Regions from separate parts of the Streptomyces sp. NPDC046900 genome, predicted to be linked through region 2. Evidence: riboswitches for the same ligand, from Rfam matches in the RefSeq annotation. Region 2 holds a riboswitch; each other region holds the start of a gene.
The links. A riboswitch is a leader RNA that binds a small molecule or an ion and turns the genes downstream of it on or off. The one in region 2 is predicted to bind thiamine pyrophosphate.
Positions count from the first base shown of each region.

Region 1: it holds a riboswitch for thiamine pyrophosphate, as region 2 does, so the genes downstream of both, ABZ904_RS38455 (thiamine ABC transporter substrate-binding protein) here and thiO (glycine oxidase ThiO) in region 2, are expected to answer to the same signal.
Region 3: it holds a riboswitch for thiamine pyrophosphate, as region 2 does, so the genes downstream of both, thiC (phosphomethylpyrimidine synthase ThiC) here and thiO (glycine oxidase ThiO) in region 2, are expected to answer to the same signal.

Region 1 is NZ_JBEYXD010000068.1:5,691-12,758, reverse strand. It holds gene ABZ904_RS38460 (iron ABC transporter permease) at 1-1,397, opposite strand, end outside; gene ABZ904_RS38455 (thiamine ABC transporter substrate-binding protein) at 1,487-2,533, opposite strand; TPP riboswitch at 2,660-2,765, opposite strand; gene rlmN (23S rRNA (adenine(2503)-C(2))-methyltransferase RlmN) at 2,798-3,904, opposite strand; gene ABZ904_RS38445 (hypothetical protein) at 4,585-5,127, shown strand; gene ABZ904_RS38440 (DUF6328 family protein) at 5,445-5,672, opposite strand; gene ABZ904_RS38435 (hypothetical protein) at 5,757-6,377, opposite strand; gene ABZ904_RS38430 (ISAs1 family transposase) at 6,584-7,068, opposite strand, start outside.
Region 2 is NZ_JBEYXD010000004.1:106,823-113,890, reverse strand. It holds gene ABZ904_RS06035 (FAD-dependent oxidoreductase) at 74-1,300, opposite strand; gene ABZ904_RS06030 (hypothetical protein) at 1,333-1,683, opposite strand; TPP riboswitch at 1,735-1,846, shown strand; gene thiO (glycine oxidase ThiO) at 1,845-3,011, shown strand; gene thiS (sulfur carrier protein ThiS) at 3,008-3,208, shown strand; gene ABZ904_RS06015 (thiazole synthase) at 3,212-4,006, shown strand; gene pknB (Stk1 family PASTA domain-containing Ser/Thr kinase) at 4,122-6,041, shown strand; gene ABZ904_RS06005 (deoxyribonuclease IV) at 6,113-7,012, shown strand.
Region 3 is NZ_JBEYXD010000010.1:131,568-138,635, reverse strand. It holds gene ABZ904_RS13245 (SsgA family sporulation/cell division regulator) at 1-45, shown strand, start outside; gene ABZ904_RS13240 (YibE/F family protein) at 235-1,686, opposite strand; TPP riboswitch at 1,758-1,914, shown strand; gene thiC (phosphomethylpyrimidine synthase ThiC) at 1,907-3,709, shown strand; gene ABZ904_RS13230 (hypothetical protein) at 3,860-4,726, opposite strand; gene ABZ904_RS13225 (metallophosphoesterase) at 4,919-6,010, opposite strand; gene ABZ904_RS13220 (LacI family DNA-binding transcriptional regulator) at 6,255-7,068, opposite strand, start outside.

The DNA.
Region 1 (7,068 bases), on a different contig from region 2:
ACGGCGAACGCGAACCCGGCCGCGACCAGCAGTGCGCGCCGCACGATCGGCAGGTCGACCTCGCGCCACACCCGCCACGGCGACGCGCCGAGCACGGCGGCCGCCTCCCGCAGCCGTGCGTCCACGGCCCGCAGCACCGGCAGCATGGTCCGCACGACGAAGGGGGCACCCACCAGCGCCTGGGCGAGCGGCACCAGGACCCAGGAACCGCGCAGGTCCAGCGGTGGCTTGTCCAGGGCGATCAGGAAACCGAAGCCGACGGTCACGGCGGACACGCCGAGCGGCAGCATCAGCAGCGCGTCGAATCCCCGTACGAGCCGGCCCGCGTCCCTGCGGGCGAGGGCCGCGGCGGCGAGCGAGCCGATCAGCACGGCGATGCCGGTGGCCGCGACGGCGTACTGCAACGAGGTGCCGATCGCGTGGATCGGCGCCACCAGGAAGGTGCCGCCGTCGTCGTGGGTCAGCGCCTCGTAGTACGCGAACCCCGGCGCGTCCAGGGACCGCCCGACGAGGACGGCGAGCGGCAGCACGAGCAGGACGGCGACCGTGGCGAGGACCGAGCCGAGCAGTGCCCACTCCCCCGCCCCGCGCGGTCTGCGCGCCGTGCGGGACGCGTCGACCAGGCGCAGCGTGCTCTCCCGGCGGCGCACGGTCCAGGCGTGCAGGACGAGGATCGCCCCCACCGCCAGAAACTGGACGAGCGTCAGCACGGCGGCCGTGGACAGATCGAAGATCTCCGAGGTCTGCCGGTAGATCTCGACCTCCAGCGTCGAGAACGTGGGACCGCCGAGGATCTGCACCACGCCGAACGAGGTGAAGGTGAACAGGAACACCATCAGGGCGGCGGCCGCGACGGCCGGGCCCAGCGCGGGCAGTGTCACCTTCCGCCACGCCGCGAGACGGGAGGCGCCGAGCATGCGCGCCGCCTCCTCCTGCCGCGGGTCCAGCTGTGCCCACAGCGCGCCGACGGTCCGGACCACCACCGCGTAGTTGAAGAACACGTGGGCGAGCAGGATGGCCCACACGGTCGTGTCGAACCGCAGCCCCCACAGATCGTCGAGCAGACCGCCGCGGCCGACGAGCGCCAGGAAGGCCGTACCGACGACGACGGTCGGCAGCACGAACGGGACGGTGACGACCGCGCGCAGCACCTGCTTGCCCGGGAAGTCGTAGCGCGCGAAGACATATGCGCCTGGGAGCGCGACCAGCAGCGTGAGGGCGGTGGAGGCGAGCGCCTGCCAGGTCGTGAACCACAGGACATGCCGGATGTCGGGCTGGGCGAGCACGTCCACGAGGCGTCCGAGCTGCCACACTCCGTCGACGCGCAGACCGCGGGCGACGATCGCGGCGACGGGGTAGGCGAAGAAGACCGCGAAGAACGCGACGGGCAGGGCCATCAGCCCGAGCCGCGCCACGCTCCCCCGCCTCCCGCGCCTCCTCCGAGCCCCTGCGGCCGACGCGCCTGCTTCCGCGTCCGCCTCCCGGGCTACTTCAGTACGAGCGAGGTCCACGACTTCACCCACTGGTCGCGGTTGGTGGCGATCCTGCCCGGGGCCATGGTCTCGGGGCTCTTGGCCGCGGGGCCGTACTCGGTGAACTCGGCGGGCACCTTCGCACCCTGGACCACCGGGTAGACGAACATGTTGAGCGGCATGTCCTCCTGGAACCGCCTGCTGATCAGGAAGTCGATGAACGCCTTCGCGCCCTTGCTGTTGTGCGCGTTGCTCAGCAGGCCCGCGAACTCGATCTGACGGAAGCAGGTGCCCGTCGCGACACCGGTCGGCGCGGTCTTGGGCCGCGGCTGGGCGTAGACGACCTCGGCGGGCGGCGACGATGCGTACGAGACGACGAGCGGCCGGTCGCCGCCCGCCTTGCGGCCTCCGGCGGAACCGGAGAACTCCTGGTCGTACGCCTGCTCCCAGCCGTCGACCACCTTCACTCCGTTGTCCTTGAGCTTCTTCCAGTAGCTCTGCCAGCCGGCGGTGTCCCCGTCGCCGTACTTCGCGGCGGTGCCGAGCAGGAAGCCGAGACCCGGCGAGGACGTGGCGGCGTTCTCGGTGACGAGCAGGTTCTTGTACGCGGGCTTGGTGAGGTCGTCGAAGGTGGCCGGCGGGGTGAGATTGTGGTCGGCGAAGTACTTCTTGTCGTAGTTGACGCAGATGTCGCCGTAGTCGATCGGCGTGACCCGGTGCTCGCCCTTGTCGAGCTGGTACTGCGCGCCGACCTGGTCGAGACCCTTGGCCTCGTAGGGCTGGAACAGCCCGTTGTCCACGGCCCGGGACAGCAGCGTGTTGTCGACGCCGAAGAAGACGTCGCCCTGCGGGTTGTCCTTGGTCAGGATCGCCTTGTTGACGGCCTGGCCGGCGTCGCCGTCCTTGAGGACCTTGACGGTGTATCCGGACTCCTTCTCGAAGGCCGAGACGACGCTCTTCGAGGCGGCCCACGAGTCATGGCTGACGAGGGTCACGGTCTTGGAGTCGCCGCCGCTCCCGCTCGCCGAGCCGGACGACCCGCACGCGGACAGCGTGACCATGCCCAGCCCGACGACCACGGCCGCGAACCGCTTGCCGGTGATGCTCACTGAATTCCTCCTGGGTGACCAGGAAGAGACGCGGCCCTGCCCGGGAGCCTCGAAGGGTTCCCGGGCAGGGCGCAACAGCTCGAGTGAAGACCGAACTCCCTACCCAGAATGACCTGGGCGAGGTTCAGAGGGTCTGCGGGCTCTCCCGCACTCTCAGCGCTGTGGCGCTCCCCTGTCGGAATATGAAGATGTAATGACCGGGCTCAGACTACAGCCCTAACGTTCGCTGGCCGCCAGCTGCCCGCACGCCCCGTCGATCTCCTGGCCACGGGTGTCCCGGATCGTCACCGGCACTCCGTGGGCGGCGATCGCCTCGACGAACGCCTTCTCGTCCTCGGGCCGCGACGCGGTCCACTTGGAGCCGGGGGTCGGGTTGAGCGGGATCAGGTTCACGTGCACGGGCTTGCCCTTGAGCAGCCGGCCCAGCAGATCACCGCGCCACGCCTGGTCGTTGATGTCCCGGATGAGGGCGTACTCGATGGACAGCCGGCGCCCGGACTTCTCGACGTACTCGAAACCGGCGTCGAGAACCTCACGGACCTTCCACCGGGTGTTGACGGGGACGAGGGTGTCGCGCAGCTCGTCGTCCGGCGCGTGCAGCGAGACGGCGAGCCGGCACTTGAAGCCCTCGTCGGCGAAGCGGTGGATGGCCGGCACGAGTCCGACGGTCGACACGGTGATGCCGCGCTGAGAGAGCCCGAGCCCGTCCGGAGCGGGGTCCGTGAGGGCGCGGATGGCCGCCATGACGCGCTTGTAGTTGGCGAGGGGCTCGCCCATGCCCATGAAGACGATGTTCGACAGCCGTGTCGGGCCGCCGGGGATCTCGCCGTCGCGCAGTGCCCGCATCCCGTCGACGATCTGGTGCACGATCTCGGCGGTGGACAGGTTGCGGTCGAGGCCCGCCTGGCCGGTGGCGCAGAAGGGGCAGTTCATGCCGCAACCCGCCTGGGAGCTGATGCACATGGTGACCCGGTCGGGATACCGCATGAGCACGGACTCGACGAGGGTTCCGTCGAACAGCCGCCACAGCGTCTTGCGGGTCGTGTCCTCGTCGGTCGACAGATGCCGTACGACCGTCATCAGCTCCGGCAGCAGCGCCTCCTGGAGCCGGGCGCGGGACGAGGCGGGGATGTCGGTCCACTGCTCCGGGTCGTGCGCGTACCGGGTGAAGTAGTGCTGCGAGAGCTGCTTGGCACGGAACGGCTTCTCACCGATCGCGGCGACCGCCTCCTTGCGCTCGGCGGGCGTGAGATCGGCAAGGTGCCGCGGCGGCGTCTTGGCTCCGCGCGGCGCGACGAAAGTGAGTTCTCCGGGCTTAGGCATGGCTTTATCAGTGTCGCAGATCCAATCGGGTGACCTGCGGCTCTCGCTTGCTGCGACTGTCGTTAGTAGTCGTCACCGGCCACCACTGAGCGGCCTCGGACGGCCCAGGGACGGCCCAAGGACGATCACTCGTCGTCTGCCCGCCACTCGTCGAGCCGGACCCTGACCTGGCGGTTGTCGGCGTGCCAGGAGACCTCACCCCTGACGAAGACCCCGAGGGCGGGGAGGTCCATCCCCCCGCGGCATGGCCGTGATCTCCGCCAGCGCTATGACGTCCGGCACACCCTCTTTGTGACAGCTCCAGCTGAGGTGATCTAGAGAGGCATAGGCTGCTGGCTAGCAACGGAGTGGCACTGGCGCTCGGCTGCTCGCCGTCGTATTGTCCGCTGTTCCCCGTGGTTCCCCGCACGATCTGGCACGGGTCTGACACGGACTGGGCAGCGGTGGATTGAACGTTGGCGTTCACGCTTTCCAAGTCTGTTGGTAGCTGTCAGGCTGCATGCGGGGCGGTTCGCCTCTGTTCACCCCTGTCCGGTTGCTAGGCCGACCTGGCCGGCCGATCCCCGACTTTGATGGATCCGCCTCGTCGGTGCCGAGCTTCGTGTCACAGTGCACCCATGCGTGCATTCATCTAAGGCATCGGCAGCCTCGCAGTCCTTGCCGCTTTGTTGTTCGGTGCGGTGGAGGCCATAGCCTTTCTGGCGAGGTACGTGGGGCATCAGGTTTTTCACGGCGTTAACTCCACGGTTGCCGCCGCAGCGGTGACTGCAATGGCGACGGTTCTCGTAACCGTCGCCACGTTGGTTATCGGGCGCTACCTCGAACGCCGCAAAGCTGTTGAAGCAGAGATTCGGGCCAGCAAAATACCCGTTTACACTAGGCTAGTAAGTGGCCTCATGAGAACGGTTATGAATCCCGATTCTTCGAACGCAGATGAGGTGGCGCAGTTCCTGCGGGAAATTACGCCAGATCTGATTACGTGGGCTTCTGACGATGTTCTGCTCGCCTGGTCAAAGTTCAAAAGAGAAGCACAAGTTCTCGCATCCGAGGATACGATATTTAGTTTCGAGGAGCTCCTCACCGCAATTCGCCGAGACTTTGGGCACAGTGGCAGACAGGTACAGTCGGGCGACCTCCTGGCTCTCTTCATCAATGACATCGACGAACAGCTGGCCAGGCGGCGTACTCAGAGGGGGCACCGTGTGAGCACCCCCGAATCGTAGCTGGCCAGATTCGAAGGCTATGCCGACTGCGAGACGGTGCTAGGCGGCGGTTGCCCCAACACGCTTTCCAACTGTGTTGGTAGCTTGCGGAGTGATGTGCAGGGGCGTTCACCTGCGTTCAGGGTTAGCTGTCTGCCGATGCGGGGATGGCTTGAGGCCTCGCCTGAACGGCCGTGAACGGGGCTGAATGAGACGGAAACTGAGACGGCAGCACGTCGCCAGCTTCACGCGGTGGGCAACTCGTCCGCGTGGTCACCCGTGACCAACAGTCGGCGTGCTCGGGAGTGTTCGTTGTACGCATCACGGAAATCCCGGAATTACGCGCGTCGGGCGGTCCAGGGCAGCAGGAACCACAGGCCAGCGAAGATCGCCGTGGTCACGGCCGTGATGGAGATGGCTGCCGTGCGGCCAAGCACGACGTCCATCAGCAGGAAAACGGCGCCGTTGAGCGACAGCATCAGGAGGACCAGGCCGATTTGCGCGAGCCGGGCAGAGAGGGCAACGATGCGTGGCTTCAAACCGCGGTGGAACAGTGCACGGTGCAAGGCGACGGGGCAAGGCTTCGGCGTAGTCGTGTGACGCCTGGTTCGTGGCAATGTGACGGCTTTCTGAATCCCGGCTCCGGACGCTTACGACAGGAACCGGCGAAGTGCCGTGGCGACCTCGGCGCTGTACTCGTCACCTCGTATCAGAAGCTCCCGACCCGCCGCCGAGGAGAAGAAGTCCACATCTGAGCTCTGGACGATTGCGCCATGGCAGGCGAACTCCAGCTCGATGTTCCGCGAGCCGAAGTAGCCTAGGCCGTAAGCTCGGATATCGTTCCTGAGTCGGGACAGATAGCGCCGATGAGTGCCCTCGTCCGGGTCCAGTCTCAGTGAATCGGCGATGACCTCGTCCACATAGGTGGTCATAGCCCGGACTCGGTACACGATGTAGTCCGCACGCTTGGCGTCTAGCGCCATCAGCCCCTCACCCAGCATCAGCAGACCGTTGAGTGCCTCCAGTTGAACCTCCTCGACGAACTCAGGTTCCAGCTCGAATTCGAACAGGGGAGCCTGCAGGACCTCATCCGCCTGACCGCGGACTTCGTGATCCAGGGCTTCGGTGGGCTCTGCGAGCAAGGTCTCGAACATGGAACCGATCAGGTCCGGGGGAACTGCCCAGTCCGCCGGCATATTGACCTCCAGCAACGGCTTCCGCAAGCGGCAGACCGCCATGACGGCCGTCTGGTACTGCTGCCGCCAGTGCATGGATGCGATGCGCGCGGTCCGCGAGTCGTCTCTTTCTCAGTTCATCTCATCTCTCAGTCTGATAGCTCATGACCCCCAGTAGCTGAGCAGGGTTCAGATCACCGTGGGCCGCAGCTCACACATTTCCCCGGACTGCCGGAAGTGCTGTACGGCGACCACGGCGGGGATCGGGGTTTCGGCGCAGCGACACGATGCCCGGTTTGTGATCACCTGAGGCCGAGGAGCGCGAGGGGGCGACGGGGGTCGCGGGCGTTGCGGCGGAGGCCGGCCGAGATGTTCTTCACTCCGGCCGTGCGGAGGGCTCCGATGGCGAGGTTGCGCCAGGTGGCCATTGCGCGGGGTGCGTTGCCGGTCCGTAGCTGGGAGGCGTCCTCGGCGAAGGTAGTGTCGCGGACGTGGTGCAGGGACTCGATCTTCCAGTAGTCGCGGACGAGTTTGGCGAGCTGGGCCGCGGTGGTCTGTTCGGCGGTGAGGCTGGTGACCGCGTAGACGGTCTTGATGGTGGTCTTGCCGGTCTTGCGGTCGGTGCGCCGGCGCTTGATCTGGACAGCTTGGCGAGCTCCGGGGAAGAGGAGGCTGTTCACGGTGGCGACCTTGATCCGGCGGGTCTCGGAGCGACCGTGGCCGATGCCCCGGGTGCGTCCCTGAAGTGGGATGTCGTTCCAGGGAAGGGATTTGAGCTGTCGGCGCA
Region 2 (7,068 bases):
AGCGGCTTGCGGAGCCGTGCGCCACCCACGCAGCCGCGCACCACCACTGGCTGCCGACCCCCGGAACCGGTGGTCAGGCCGTCGCCTCTTTCAGCGGGCGGGACGGGTCCGACAACAGGTCCGGGTCCATGGGGGTGCCCGATTCGATCAGGCGGCGACCCTGGGCCAGGTCCCGGGGGCGGCCCACCGCCAGGAGCGCCACCAGGCGGTCCGAGCGCAGCCAGCACACCGACCAGGCGGCGCCCTCCGGGTCACCGCGCCACACCGTCGTGTCGGCGCCCGCGTGGTGACCCACGTACTGGACGAAGCGGCCGAACTGCTCGGACCAGAAGTAGGGCACCGGGTCGTACGCCACCGGGGTATGGCCGATGATGTTCGCTGCCACCGTGCGCGGACCCTGGAGGGCGTTGTCCCAGTGGTGGACCAGCAGGCGCTCCTCATAGCGGCCGGACGGGAACGACGCGCAGTCGCCGACCGCGTACACGTCCGGCAGCGAGGTGCGCAGGTGTTCGTCGGCCAGCACCTCTCCGTGGACGCCCAGGGCGATGCCCGAGCCGGCGAGCCACGCCGTGGCCGGGCGCGCCCCGATACCTACGACCACCGCGCCGGCGGGCACCCGCGAGCCGTCGTCGAGCACCACGGCCCCCGGTTCGACGCGCTCCACGCGCGCGTGTGTGCGCAGCTCCGCGCCGCTGTCCGCGTACCAGGCGGTCATCGGCGCGGCCACCTCCTCGGGCAGCGCTCCGGCCAGCGGCCGGTCGGCGGCCTCCACGACGGTCACCGCGCAGCCCGCCTCGCGCGCGGCGGTGGCGAATTCGGCACCGATCCAGCCCGCGCCCACGACCACGATGTCGTGCTGCTGGGCGAGGACGGGGCGCAGCCGCTCGGCGTCGTCCAGCGTGCGCAGCAGGTGCACTCCGGGCGCGCCCTCGGCACCCGGCAGCTGGATCGGTTCGGCGCCGGTCGCGAGCACGAGGACGTCATAGCCGACGGCCCCCTCGGCGGTGTCCAACTCGTGGTCGCCAGGGCGCAGCCCGACCACTTCGCAGCCCAGCCGGAGTTCGATGTCGAGGGCCTCGAAGTCGACGTCGAAGGCGGAGCCCTCGGCCCTGCCGAGCAGCACCGCCTTGGACAGCGGCGGCCTGTCGTACGGCTGGTGCGGCTCCGCGCCGATCAGCGTCACACCGCCCGTGAAGCCCTGCTCCCGCAGGGCGACCGCGGTCTGCACCCCGGCCATGCCCGCGCCCACGACGACGACGCGCCGTGCCCCATCGCTCCGTGCCTGCGTCTGCTCGCTCACCTGATCACCATAGTCAACTGACAAATCGTCAGTCAGCGGGCGTGCTGAGTGACCTCTTCCACAACACTCGTCCCGCTGCCCGACTGGGACTCCCACTCCCACGACTCCTCCAGGCGCACCCGCCCGTCGGGAAGTTCCAGGACCTGCGAGACACAGTGCCCGGACGAGGTGGTCCCGTCCTGCTTGAGCTGCACGTACCGGAAGTCGAGGAGGTCACCTTTTCTGGTACCCACCAGATGACCGCGTACGACGTCGCCGCCCGCGTACTGCGCCCAGATCTCGCCGTCCTTCTCGTGGTAGGCAAACCGGGTACGGGTACCCACCTGACCCGGCGCCTGGTCCCGCACCGGGGCGAAGGTGAGACCGTCGAGCGATCGGGTCATGTACGGAGGCTCCCTTACTGAGGCAAACGGCACAGGTTAGGGTGGCCAACGTAAAGCACTCGCGGGAGCCCGGGCGCACCGGGCTGAGAGGGAGGCTGGCGGCCTCCGACCGTACGAACCTGATCCGGGTCATGCCGGCGAAGGGAGGGAGCTGGACGCCCATGTCGTCTACACCCACGTCAGACGTCCTCGTCGTCGGGGGCGGGATCATCGGACTGGTGACCGCCTGGCGGGCGGCGCAACGCGGTTTCGCCACCGCAGTGGTGGATCCCGAACCGGGCGGCGGAGCGGCCCAGGTGGCCGCCGGAATGCTCGCCGCCGTCACCGAACTGCACTACGGGGAGCAGACCCTGCTCGCCCTCAATCTGGAGTCCGCGCGCCGCTACCCGGACTTCGCCGCCGAGCTGACCGAGGCCACCGGCCAGGACCTCGGTTATCGCAGGTGCGGCACGCTCGCCGTCGCGCTCGACGCCGACGACCGCGCCCACCTGCGCGAACTGCACGCCCTCCAGCAGCGGTCCGGCCTCGCGTCGGAGTGGCTGAACGGGCGGGACTGCCGCCGCCTGGAGCCGATGCTCGCGCCGGGAGTGCGCGGGGGGCTCAGAGTCGACGCCGACCACCAGATCGACCCGCGCCGCCTGGTCGCCGCCCTGGTCACGGCGTGTGAACGCGCCGGGGTCGTCTTCCACCGGACGTGGGCCGAGCGGCTCACGGTGGTGCGCGATCGGGCGACCGGGATCAGGACCGGCGAGGGCACGGACCTGACCACCGCCCGGATCGTCCTCGCCGCCGGCAGCCTCAGCGGTCGGCTCGCGGGGGTCCCGGACGAGGTTCTGCCGCCCGTGCGGCCGGTGAAGGGCCAGGTGCTGCGGCTGACGGTGCCGAAGCGGTACGCACCATTCCTGAGCCGTACCGTCCGTGCCGTCGTCCGGGGCAGCCAGGTCTATCTGGTGCCGCGCGAGAACGGCGAGCTCGTCGTGGGCGCCACCAGCGAGGAACTGGGCTGGGACACCACGGTCACCGCGGGCGGTGTGTACGAGCTGCTGCGGGACGCCCACGAGCTGGTCCCCGGGATCACCGAGCTGCCGCTCACCGAGACCCGCGCCGGACTGCGCCCGGGCTCGCCGGACAACGCGCCGCTGCTCGGCCCGACCGAGCTCGACGGCCTTCTCCTGGCCACCGGGCACTACCGCAACGGCGTCCTGCTCACCCCGGTCACCGGTGATGTCATGGCGCACGTCCTGACCACCGGCGACCTCCCCGACGAGGCCCGTCCCTTCACCCCCCGGCGCTTCGCCGCCGCAGCACTCACGGAGCAGCCCGTATGAACATCTCGGTCAACGGCGAGCGCCGCCAGGTGACCCCCGGTATCGCTCTCGACGCCGTCGTGCGGACCCTCACCGCGGCGCCCTCGGGAGTGGCCGCCGCCCTCAACGAAACCGTCGTCCCGCGTACGCAGTGGCCGTCGACGTCCCTCTCGGAGGGTGACCGTGTCGAGGTCCTCACCGCAGTCCAAGGAGGCTGACCCATGGCCGACGATCCCTTCGTCCTCGGTGGTACCACCTACTCGTCCCGGCTGATCATGGGCACCGGCGGCGCACCGAGCCTCGATGTGCTGGAGCGGGCGCTGGTGGCCTCCGGCACGGAGCTGACGACGGTGGCGATGCGGCGCGTCGACGCCTCGGTGCACGGCTCGGTCCTCTCCGTGCTCGACGGGCTGGGCATCCGGGTGCTGCCCAACACGGCGGGCTGCTTCACCGCGGGCGAGGCCGTGCTCACCGCCCGCCTCGCACGGGAGGCGCTCGGCACGGACCTGGTCAAGCTGGAGGTCATCGCCGACGAGCGGACCCTGCTGCCCGACCCGATCGAGCTGCTGGAGGCGGCCGAGACCCTGGTCGACGAAGGCTTCACGGTGCTGCCGTACACGAACGACGACCCCGTCCTCGCCCGGAAACTGGAGGACGTCGGCTGCGCCGCGATCATGCCGCTCGGCTCGCCGATCGGCTCCGGGCTCGGGATCCGCAACCCGCACAACTTCCAGCTGATCGTGGAGCACGCGCGTGTGCCGGTCATTCTGGACGCGGGCGCGGGTACCGCGTCGGACGTGGCCCTCGCCATGGAGCTGGGGTGCGCGGGTGTGATGCTCGCCTCGGCGGTGACCCGGGCACAGGAGCCGGTGCTGATGGCGGAGGCGATGCGGCACGCCGTGGAGGCGGGCCGGCTGGCGCTGCGGGCGGGCCGTATCCCGCGGCGGCACTTCGCCGAGGCGTCGTCCCCGACCGGTGGTGTGGCCCGGCTGGACCCGGAGCGGCCCGCCTTCTGAGGGCGCCTTCCGTGGGGGCGCGCGCATGCGGCGTGCGTCACAGGACGGCTGCAGTCGTGCCCCGGTGGAGCAGTAACACCGGGGCCCGTCAGTGCGCCCTCGTAGACTCACCTGCGTGGATACGACCCTTCAGGACCCCCTCGTCGGCCAGGTGCTCGACGGCCGCTACCGCGTCGACGCGCGCATCGCGGTCGGCGGGATGGCCACGGTCTACCGGGCCGTGGACACCCGCCTCGACCGTGTGCTCGCGCTGAAGGTGATGCACCCGGCGCTGGCCGCCGACGGCTCGTTCGTCGAGCGCTTCATACGCGAGGCCAAGTCGGTCGCCCGCCTCGCCCACCCGAACGTGGTGCAGGTCTTCGACCAGGGCACCGACAGGTCGTACGTGTACCTCGCCATGGAGTACGTCGCCGGGTGCACCCTGCGTGACGTGCTGCGCGAGCGCGGGGCGCTGCAACCGCGCGCCGCCCTCGACATCCTCGAGCCGGTGCTGGCGGCGCTCGGTGCCGCGCATCGCGCCGGGTTCGTGCACCGCGACATGAAGCCGGAGAACGTGCTCATAGGGGACGACGGCCGGGTGAAGGTCGCCGACTTCGGTCTCGTCCGGTCCGTGGACACCGTCACGAACACGACCGGTGCCGTGCTCGGCACGGTCTCCTATCTCGCGCCGGAGCAGATCGAGCAGGGCACCGCGGACCCCCGGGTCGACGTGTACGCGTGCGGGGTCGTCCTCTACGAGATGCTCACCGGCGCGAAGCCGCACCACGGCGACTCCCCCGCCCAGGTGATCTACCAGCACCTGAACGAAGACGTGCCGCCGCCCTCGGCCGCCGTGCCGGGGCTGTCCGTCGAGTTCGACGAGCTGGTGGCGTCGGCGACCGCCCGCAACCCCGAGCTGCGTCCCCACGACGCCGTGGCGCTGCTCGGCCAGGTGATCCGGGCGCGCGGCGCGCTCAGCCCCGACCAGCTGGACGCCGTACCGCCGCAGGCGCTCGCCCAGGCGCACGACAACGCGCACGACCGTACGAGCGTGCTGCCGAGGCTGCTCCCGGTGAACCCGGTGAACGAGGACGAGGACGAGAAGGCGGTGCTCCACCGCACGAGCCGGCTGGAGATACCGCCGCCCGAGCCCGCCGGGCGCCGGAGACGCCCCCGCCGCGGGATGCTGGCGCTGATCATCGCTCTGCTGGTGGTCTTCGGCGCGGGCGCCGGCCTCTGGTACATCAACTCCGGCCAGTTCACCAAGGTCCCCCCGCTGCTGGCGAAGACGGAGGCCGAGGCCCGGCACCGGCTCAAGGAGGCCGGGCTCGAGGTCAGGCAGGTCAAGCACGCCTACAGCGACACGGTCAAGCGCGGCACGGTGATCAGCAGCGACCCGGCGACGGGCGCACGGATCCGCGCCAACGACTCGGTGACGCTGACCGTGTCGGACGGTCCCGAGACCGTGCGGGTCCCCGATCTGAAGGGCTACCGGCTGGACAAGGCCCAGGCCCTGCTGAAGCAGGCCGGTCTGGCCGCGGGCATGGTCACCCGGGAGTTCAGCGAGGACGTGCCCAAGGGCTTCGTGATGGGCACGGACCCGGAAGCGGGCACCGAGCGCCACAGCGGCTCGGCGATCGCGCTGACCGTCAGCAAGGGCAGCCCGGTGGAGGTGCCCGATGTCACGGGCTCGTCCGAAGACGACGCCAGGGCCGAGCTGGAGGACGCGGGGCTGCGGGTGCGGATCGCCGACACCCAGGTCACGTCCGAGTTCGACGCCGGACAGGTGGCCCAGCAGTCGCCGGGCGGGGGCAAGGAGGTCGGCGAGGGCGACACGGTCACGCTGACGATCTCCAAGGGCCGTGAGATGGTCGAGGTGCCGGACGTGGTCGGCGACAACGTGGACGACGCGAAGAAGACCCTGGAGGACGCGGGCTTCCAGGTCGAGGAGGACCGGGGTCTGCTGGGCCTGTTCGGCGACACGGTCAAGAAGCAGTCGGTGAAGGGCGGTCAGAAGGCCCCGAAGGGCTCGACGATCACGATCAGGATCCGCTGACGGGCGCGCCCGGTGATCACCCGGGGAGACCGGCCGGCAGGGCGCCGGGGGGCGCATGACACCCTGGAAGGGTGACGACCCAGCAGTCCCGTGGCCCCCTTCGCGGGTCCGGTGGCCCCCGCAACCCGATCGGCGCCCACGTACCGGTGGCCGGTGGTCTGAACGCGGTCGGGCTGGCCTACGCACGTGATCTCAAGGCCGAGACCGTACAGGTCTTCGTCGCCAATCCGCGCGGCTGGGCGACACCCACCGGCAGCCCGCGGCAGGACGAGGCGTTCCGGGCCGCCTGCGCCGCCGGGTCCATCCCGGTGTACGTCCACGCCCCCTACTTGATCAACTTCGGCTCGCACACCGAGGCGACCGCCGAAAGGTCCGTGGAGTCACTGCGGCACTCGCTGCGCCGGGGCCGTGAGATCGGGGCGCTGGGTGTGGTCGTGCACACCGGCAGCGCCACCGGCGGCCGGGAGAGGACCGTCGCGCTGAAGCAGGTGCGCGAGCATCTGCTGCCCGTGCTGGAGGAGCTGACGCACGACGACGACCCCTTCCTCCTGCTGGAGTCGACCGCGGGCCAGGGTGCCTCACTGTGCTCACGCACCTGGGACTTCGGACCGTACTTCGAGGCCCTCGACGCCCACCCCAAGCTGGGCGTCTGCCTCGACACCTGTCATGTCTTCGCCGCCGGGCACGATCTGACCGCGCCGGGCGGGATGCACCGGACGCTGGACCTGCTGGTGGAGACCGTGGGTGAGGGACGGCTCAAGCTGATCCACGCGAACGACTCGAAGGACGTGGTCGGCGCCCACAAGGACCGCCACGCCAACATCGGCCAGGGCCATATCGGCGAGGACGCGTTCCGCGCCCTGATGACCCACCCGGCCACCGAGGGCGTGCCCCTGGTCATCGAGACGCCGGGCGGCAAGGAGGGGCACGCGGCGGATGTGCAGCGCCTGAAGGACCTGCGCGCTTTCTGAACCCCTGGGGGCACAGGTTCCCGGCTGGTTGTGGAATACCCCCGGGGGGTATACCG
Region 3 (7,068 bases), on a different contig from region 2:
GAGGCTCTCGACCGGATCCTCGCCGAGGAGCAGAGCGCGGGTTGAAGCCGCCTGCGGCGCTGTAACGGTTCCTCGTGGACGCGGGGCGCAGCAAGGTGCCGTAACGGTTCCTCGGCGCCGTGACGGGCTCCTGGCGCCCCCTCGCGAGGGGCGGGAGTGACAGGCCGCGGAGTCGCCGGCACGGGCCGTGGACGCGAGAACACCGCTGCGCGCCCTCGCACGGCTTGGGCGGACTCAGCGCTTGCGGCGGCGTCCCCTGCCGCCACGAGCCGCTGCCATGGCCGGTGCGACGGCCTCCTGGCGGTCGGCGGAGACGACAAGGGCGGCCAGGGCCGTGGTGACCGGTACCGAGGCGACCAGTCCGATCGAGCCCACAAGGGTGCGCACGATCTCCTCGGCGACCAGTTCGCTGTTGGCGACCGACACCACACTGCTCTGCGCGATCGAGAAGAGCAGCAGCAGTGGGAGGGCGGCGCCCGCGTACGCCAGGACCAGCGTGTTGACGACCGAGGCGATGTGGTCGCGCCCGATGCGGATGCCCGCGCGGTACAGGCCACGCCAGCCCATCGACGGATTCGCCTCATGCAGTTCCCAGACAGCCGACGTCTGCGTCACGGTCACATCGTCGAGAACACCGAGTGAGCCGATGATGACGCCGGCGAGCAGCAGACCGCTCATGTCGATGTGCGGATACAGGCCGTGGATCAGACCGGTGTTGTCGTCCGTGTTGCCGGTCAGCGCGGCCCAGTCGATGAACTCCGAGCCCAGCAGGCCGATGAGTGACAGCGAGATCAGCGTGCCGAGCACCGCCACGGACGTACGGGCCGAGAGTCCATGGCACATATACAGAGCGACGAGCATGATGGCGCTCGCCCCGACCACGGCCACGAGCAGCGGATTCGACCCCTGAATGATCGCCGGCAGGACGAAGAGGTTCAGGAACATAAAGCTCACGCCCAGCGCGATGAGCGCCATGACGCCACGCAACCGGCCCACGACCACCACGGCGACGGCGAAGATGCCCGCGAGCAGAGCCATGGGGAACTTGCGGTTCACATCGGTGACCGAATACTGCAGGTCCTTCGGAGCGGATGGTTCGTACGCCACCACGACCTTCTCGCCCTCATGCAGTTGGCGCGACTGGTCCGGCTGGACGATCTCCGTGAAGGTACGACCGATGTCATTGCCGGTGTCGACGCGAACTGTTGCCTTCTTGCAGGTGCCGCTCGATCCCTGCACCGCGGAGGAGCCCTCGGCGGTGGAGGTGTCACCGGTCGGGGTGTCGCCCGAGGCGTTCACGGACTTGCAGTCCACGTCCACGACCCTGGTCACCGTGGCCTGCTGGGTCTGCCGGTCGAAGCCGACGCCGGTGCGCTTGTGCGAGGGCACGCCGCCCGGCCACAGCACCACCAGGCCCACGATGACCGCCGCGGTGAAGGGAATGAGGATCGCGGCGATGACCCTGCGCAGATGTCGGGAGACGGGAGCCGCGGGCCCATGACTGTGCCCATGCGAATGGTCGTGGCCGTCACCGGATCCAGGTCCGTGGCCACCTCCATGACCGTCCCCGGGTCCCTCGCCGGAGCCGTGACCGCCTCCAGGGCCATGGCCGTGGGTCTCGCCGGGGGCATGGTTGTGGGGTGGTCCGGGAGGCGGATAGGAGGGCGGATGCTGCATCGTGGTCACCGACCGATCATCGCAAGAAGGCGTGAGGCGCACTGTGCAGCCCGTGCAATTAGACGCTAGCGTGAGAGGACCTTTGCACACGCGGGAGCTCGGAGCACCGGGCTGAGAGGGCGCTGACCTCCGTTGACGCGATGCTTCACGTGGAACATCGCCGGGCGGAAACCGCTGCGTCGACCGCTGAACCTGTTACCGGGTAATGCCGGCGTAGGGAGTAGGTCTTATGGCCAACAAGGACGTACACACGCCTGCCTCCGATCAGGGGGAACCGTCACCGGAGGCCGGAAGGTCCATCGGATGGCACAAGGCGTATGTCGGGGGTTCACGCCCTGATCTTCGAGTGCCGGTCCGTCAGGTGCACCTCACCAATGGACAGTCGGTCGCCCTGTACGACACCTCCGGCCCGTACACCGATCCACTCATGGAGACGGACGTCCGCAGGGGGCTGGCGTCGCTGCGCGAGAACTGGATCATCGGCCGTGGCGACACCGAGGAGTACGCGGGTCGCCCTGTCCGTCCCGAGGACGACGGGATCAAGCACACCGCGCCGCGGGGCGGGCTACGCAACCTCGACGCGGTCTTCCCGGGCCGGCCGCGTCAGCCCCGCCGCGGCCGGGCCGGCACGGCGGTCACGCAACTGGCCCATGCGCGACGTGGCGAGATCACGCCCGAGATGGAGTTCGTGGCGATCCGGGAGAACGTGTCGCCCGAGGTCGTCCGTGAGGAGATCGCGGCGGGACGCGCGGTTCTCCCCGCCAACGTCAATCATCCGGAGACCGAGCCGATGATCATCGGCAAGCGGTTCCTGGTGAAGGTCAATGCCAACATCGGCAACTCCGCGGTGACGTCTTCCATCGAGGAAGAGGTCGAGAAGATGACTTGGGCGACCCACTGGGGCGCGGACACGGTCATGGATCTGTCCACAGGCCGCAACATCCACACCACGCGCGAGTGGGTGCTGCGCAACTCCCCCGTGCCGATCGGCACGGTGCCGCTGTACCAGGCCCTCGAGAAGGTCGACGGGAAAGCGGAGGAGCTGACCTGGGAGATCTACAAGGACACGGTCATCGAGCAGGCCGAGCAAGGCGTGGACTACATGACGGTGCACGCGGGCGTACGGCTGCCGTACGTACCGCTCACCGCGAATCGCAAGACCGGCATCGTGTCGCGGGGCGGCTCGATCATGGCCGCGTGGTGCCTCGCGCACCACAAGGAGTCGTTCCTGTACGAGAACTTCGAGGAGCTCTGCGAGATTCTCGCGGCCTACGACGTCACGTACTCGCTGGGCGACGGCCTGCGGCCGGGCTCGATCGCGGACGCCAACGACGCGGCGCAGTTCGCTGAACTGCGCACTCTGGGGGAACTCAACCGGATCGCCCGGCGCTTCGACGTACAGACGATGATCGAGGGCCCGGGCCATGTCCCGATGCACAAGATCAAGGAGAACATCGAGCTTCAGCAGGAGATCTGCGACGAGGCACCGTTCTACACGCTCGGGCCGCTGACGACGGACATCGCCCCGGCGTACGACCACATCACCTCCGGCATCGGTGCCGCGATGATCGCCTGGTGGGGCACGGCCATGCTCTGCTACGTCACACCCAAGGAGCACTTGGGCCTGCCCAACCGCGACGACGTCAAGACGGGTGTCATCACCTACAAGATCGCCGCTCATGCCGCGGATCTCGCCAAGGGGCACCCGGGCGCTCAGGACTGGGACGACGCGCTGTCCGACGCCCGCTTCGAGTTCCGCTGGGAGGATCAGTTCAATCTGGCCCTCGACCCGGACACGGCCCGCGCGTTCCATGACGAGACCCTCCCGGCCGAGCCGGCCAAGACGGCCCACTTCTGCTCGATGTGCGGGCCGAAGTTCTGCTCGATGAAGATCAGCCGAACCATCACCGAGAAGTACGGCGACATCGCGCCCGAACCGGACTACGACGAAGCCGCTCTCGCGGGCATGAAGGCGAAGTCCGAGGAGTTCGCAGCCCACGGCAACCGGGTCTACCTCCCGCTCGCCGACTGACGCTCCGGCCCGGACGCAAGATCCGGCCCGCGCTAGGGAGCGCGGGCCGGACTTCGGCGGGCGGTGCGGGCCGGGCCCCCGGGGGGCGGGCCGGAGGGGGCCAGTGGCCACGCTCGCCGCTGCTGCCGGCGGGCCGTCGGCCGGTGGCCGTCACTCCGGCTGATGTTCGGGCCCCCCGAAGTCTGGGCTGGTGAAGTCCGGGCTGGTGAAGCTGGGACGTGGCCCCGCGGCCGGACCGCCGTCGGGACTGCTGAACCCCGGACGGTCGTAGCCGAGATGCGGGATGCGGCTGGGGGCCGTTTCCGGTGCCTTCCGGCTCATCGCGGCCGCCCCCGGGTCGGCGAGCGCATCACGGAGGAACGGCAGGATGCCGCGCTCCAGCAGGGCCTCGTGCCAGGCTTCCCGAGCCCTGGCCACTTCCACCGTCAACTCGCTCCGTGCCACCTCCTCCCTTTCCGAGGAACTGTTGCGCAGAGCGGTGAGCAGCAAGCCGACCGCGGCGATCAGGATCGCCGCCGCGGTGACCCCGCCGAAGACCCACCCGGTGGTCAGGAGGGTCCGTGCGAACGCCTGGTCGGGGTCGACCACCTTGAGGATGTAACCCACGAGCAGGAAGATCGCCGCGGCGGCACCGGCGAGGAAGGGAGCGAGGACCGTGGCGACGGCACCGGCTCCGGCGCTCGCCGCGGCCTCTCCCACACTGGCCGCGAGCCCCAGGCCGTCCATCTCCGAATCCACGGAACCGGCGGTGTTCTCATGGACGGACGGGGTGGACGGCGCCGGCCGGCGCAGTTCCTCGCGGACCTTCACATACCGGTGGTACTCGGCGGCCGCCGCCGCGGTGATGAATGCGGTGGCGTTCAGCGCCATGGTGCGCAGTTGTTCGGGGTTGAGCCGCTGTCCCACAGCGGCCAGTTCCGGGCGGTGTGGTGCGGAGCGCAGCGCCTCATCGAGGACCCGCTCATAGTCTTGGCGGTCCTCGCTCAGCAGGTGCTGCGGAACGCTGTTCATGTGCATCCCCCGATGCTCCGTAGGGCTTGGGACTCGGCATGCTGACGAGCCGTCGGGCAGAAACGGAGGGGAGCCTGCTACGGATAAGGCGATGGTAGAGCGGCGACGGCACACGGTGACAGGGGGTTTCCAGAAATTGGCCCTGGGTCGCGCGGCCTTCGAGGGGTTCCGGGCGGCGGACGCGTGCCCGGTGAACGCCTAGGCGTTCAGGGGAAGTTGCTGGACGAGCAGCTTTCCGGCCATGGTCACTCCGCCGTCCATCGCGATCGCCAGCCCGTCGGCATAGACGTGCGGGCCCTCGACCACCGGACCGGTGGCGTCCTCGCCCTCTTCCGAGCCGACCTCGCCCAGCAGGTACGGAATGGGGCTGTGGCCGTGGACGATGCGCCTGCCGCCGTATGTCTCCAACAGGGACCGCACGGCGTCGGCGCCGCCTTCGTCGCGGAAGGAGAAGCGCTTGGTGAACTTCCGGAACAGGTCCCACACCTCGTCCGCGTCGTTGCGCGTGAGTGTTTCGTGGACGGTGTCGTTGACCGCTTCGATGGAGTCGCCGTAGTCGAGGTAGGCGGTGGTGTCCGAGTGGACCAGAAGATGTCCGTCGACCTCCTCGACCGCGTCCAGACGCGCCATCCACTGGAGGTGGTGGTCCTGCAGGCGGTCCATGTCCGTCTTCTGGCCCCCGTTGAGCAGCCAGGCCGCCTGGAAGGTGGCGGTCCCGGCGCCGGAGCTGACCGGGGTGTCGCCGAACCGCTTGGCGCCGAGCAGCAGCAGCTCGTGGTTGCCCATGAGCGCCTTGCAGTAGCCGCCGGCGGCGGCCGCCTCCGCGGACAGCCGCATCACGAGGTCGATGACGCCGATGCCGTCGGGCCCGCGGTCGGTGAAGTCGCCCAGGAACCACAGGCGCGCCGTGCCCGCGGACCAGTTGCCCGCGGCGTCGATGAGGCCCTTCTCCTGGAGTGCCGCCTCGAGCTGGTCGAGATAGCCGTGGACGTCCCCGACGACGAAGAGCGGACCGGGACCGTCGGTGGGCTGCGGGGCGGGCGCGGACGCGGGGTCGGCGCTCAGCAGGGTGGCACCGCGGTCGATGACCGGGAGGTCCCGCTCGGTGGGCGTGTAGGCGTCGGAGTACTCGTGGGGGTGTCCCTCGGGCGCGGCGACGGGCTGGGCGAGCTCGCCGGGGGACGTGCTCTGCGCATACGGACCGGTCTCGTGGACGTACGCGGGCACCCGGAAGTCGCGCATCGTCGCCGTGCGCTCCACCTCGGGTCCCTGACCGGCCCCCTGAGTCATCGACCCCTCCACCATCCCGCCGCATCTGCACCGCTTCGGACTGCCTGGTCGCAGCGGCCCGCGCTGTCGTGCGCCCATCATAGGAATGCGGGTCGCGCCATGTGATGACCCAGGGGTGGTGAATCCGGGAAGGCTCCAGTTCACCGCGGCATTCGCCCCAAATGGGCGGAGGTTTCCCCGGGCGGGGTCCCGGCCGTCGGCCGTCCGCGGGCAACCTGCGCGCCGCCCGCGGATCATCACCTGGTCACCCGTGCTCGGGCGACCGGGGCGGGCTGACCGTCGTACGGGGCGGCCGCCGCTCGGACGACGTACGGACGATCAGCTCCGTCGGTATCACCTGCTCGACCGGCTGGTCGGACTGGACACCCTCGATGGCATCGATGAGGAGCTGGATCACGGCCGTGCCGATCCGGCGCGGCTTCAGCGAGAGCGTCGTCACGGGCGGCTCGGTGTTGGCGTACACCGCGGACTCGCTGCAGCACACGAGCAGCAGGTCGTCGGGGACGCGCAGCCCGTACCGGCGGGCGGCGGCCAGCAGGTCGGTGCCGTTCGGGTCGAAGAGTCCGTAGACCGCGTCGGGGCGGTCGGGGCGGGCCAGTAACCGGTCGGCGGCCACGGCGCCCGCGCACGGGTCGTGGGCCGGGTAGGCCTCGTAGACCGGGTCCTGCCCGACGCGCTCGCACCAGTTCAGGTACGCGGTCGTGGACAGATGCGTGTAGGTGTCCGTGGTGGTCCCGGTCAGCAGTCCGATCCGGCGGGCGCCGGCCTCGGCCAGATGGTCGAGGATGCCGAGGACCGCGGCCTCGTGGTCGTTGTCGACCCAGGCGGTGACCGGCAGGGAGCCGGCCGGCCGGCCGTCGGAGACGACGGGTAACCCCTGCCGGACCAACTCGCTGACCACCGGGTCCTGGTCGGAGGGGTCGATGACGACCGTGCCGTCGAGGGCGACGTTCGACCACACGTCGTGGCGCGATGTCGCGGGCAGGATGACCAGGGCATAGCCCCGGGCGAGCGCGGCCGAGGTCGCGGCTCTGGCCATCTCCGCGAAGTACGCGAAT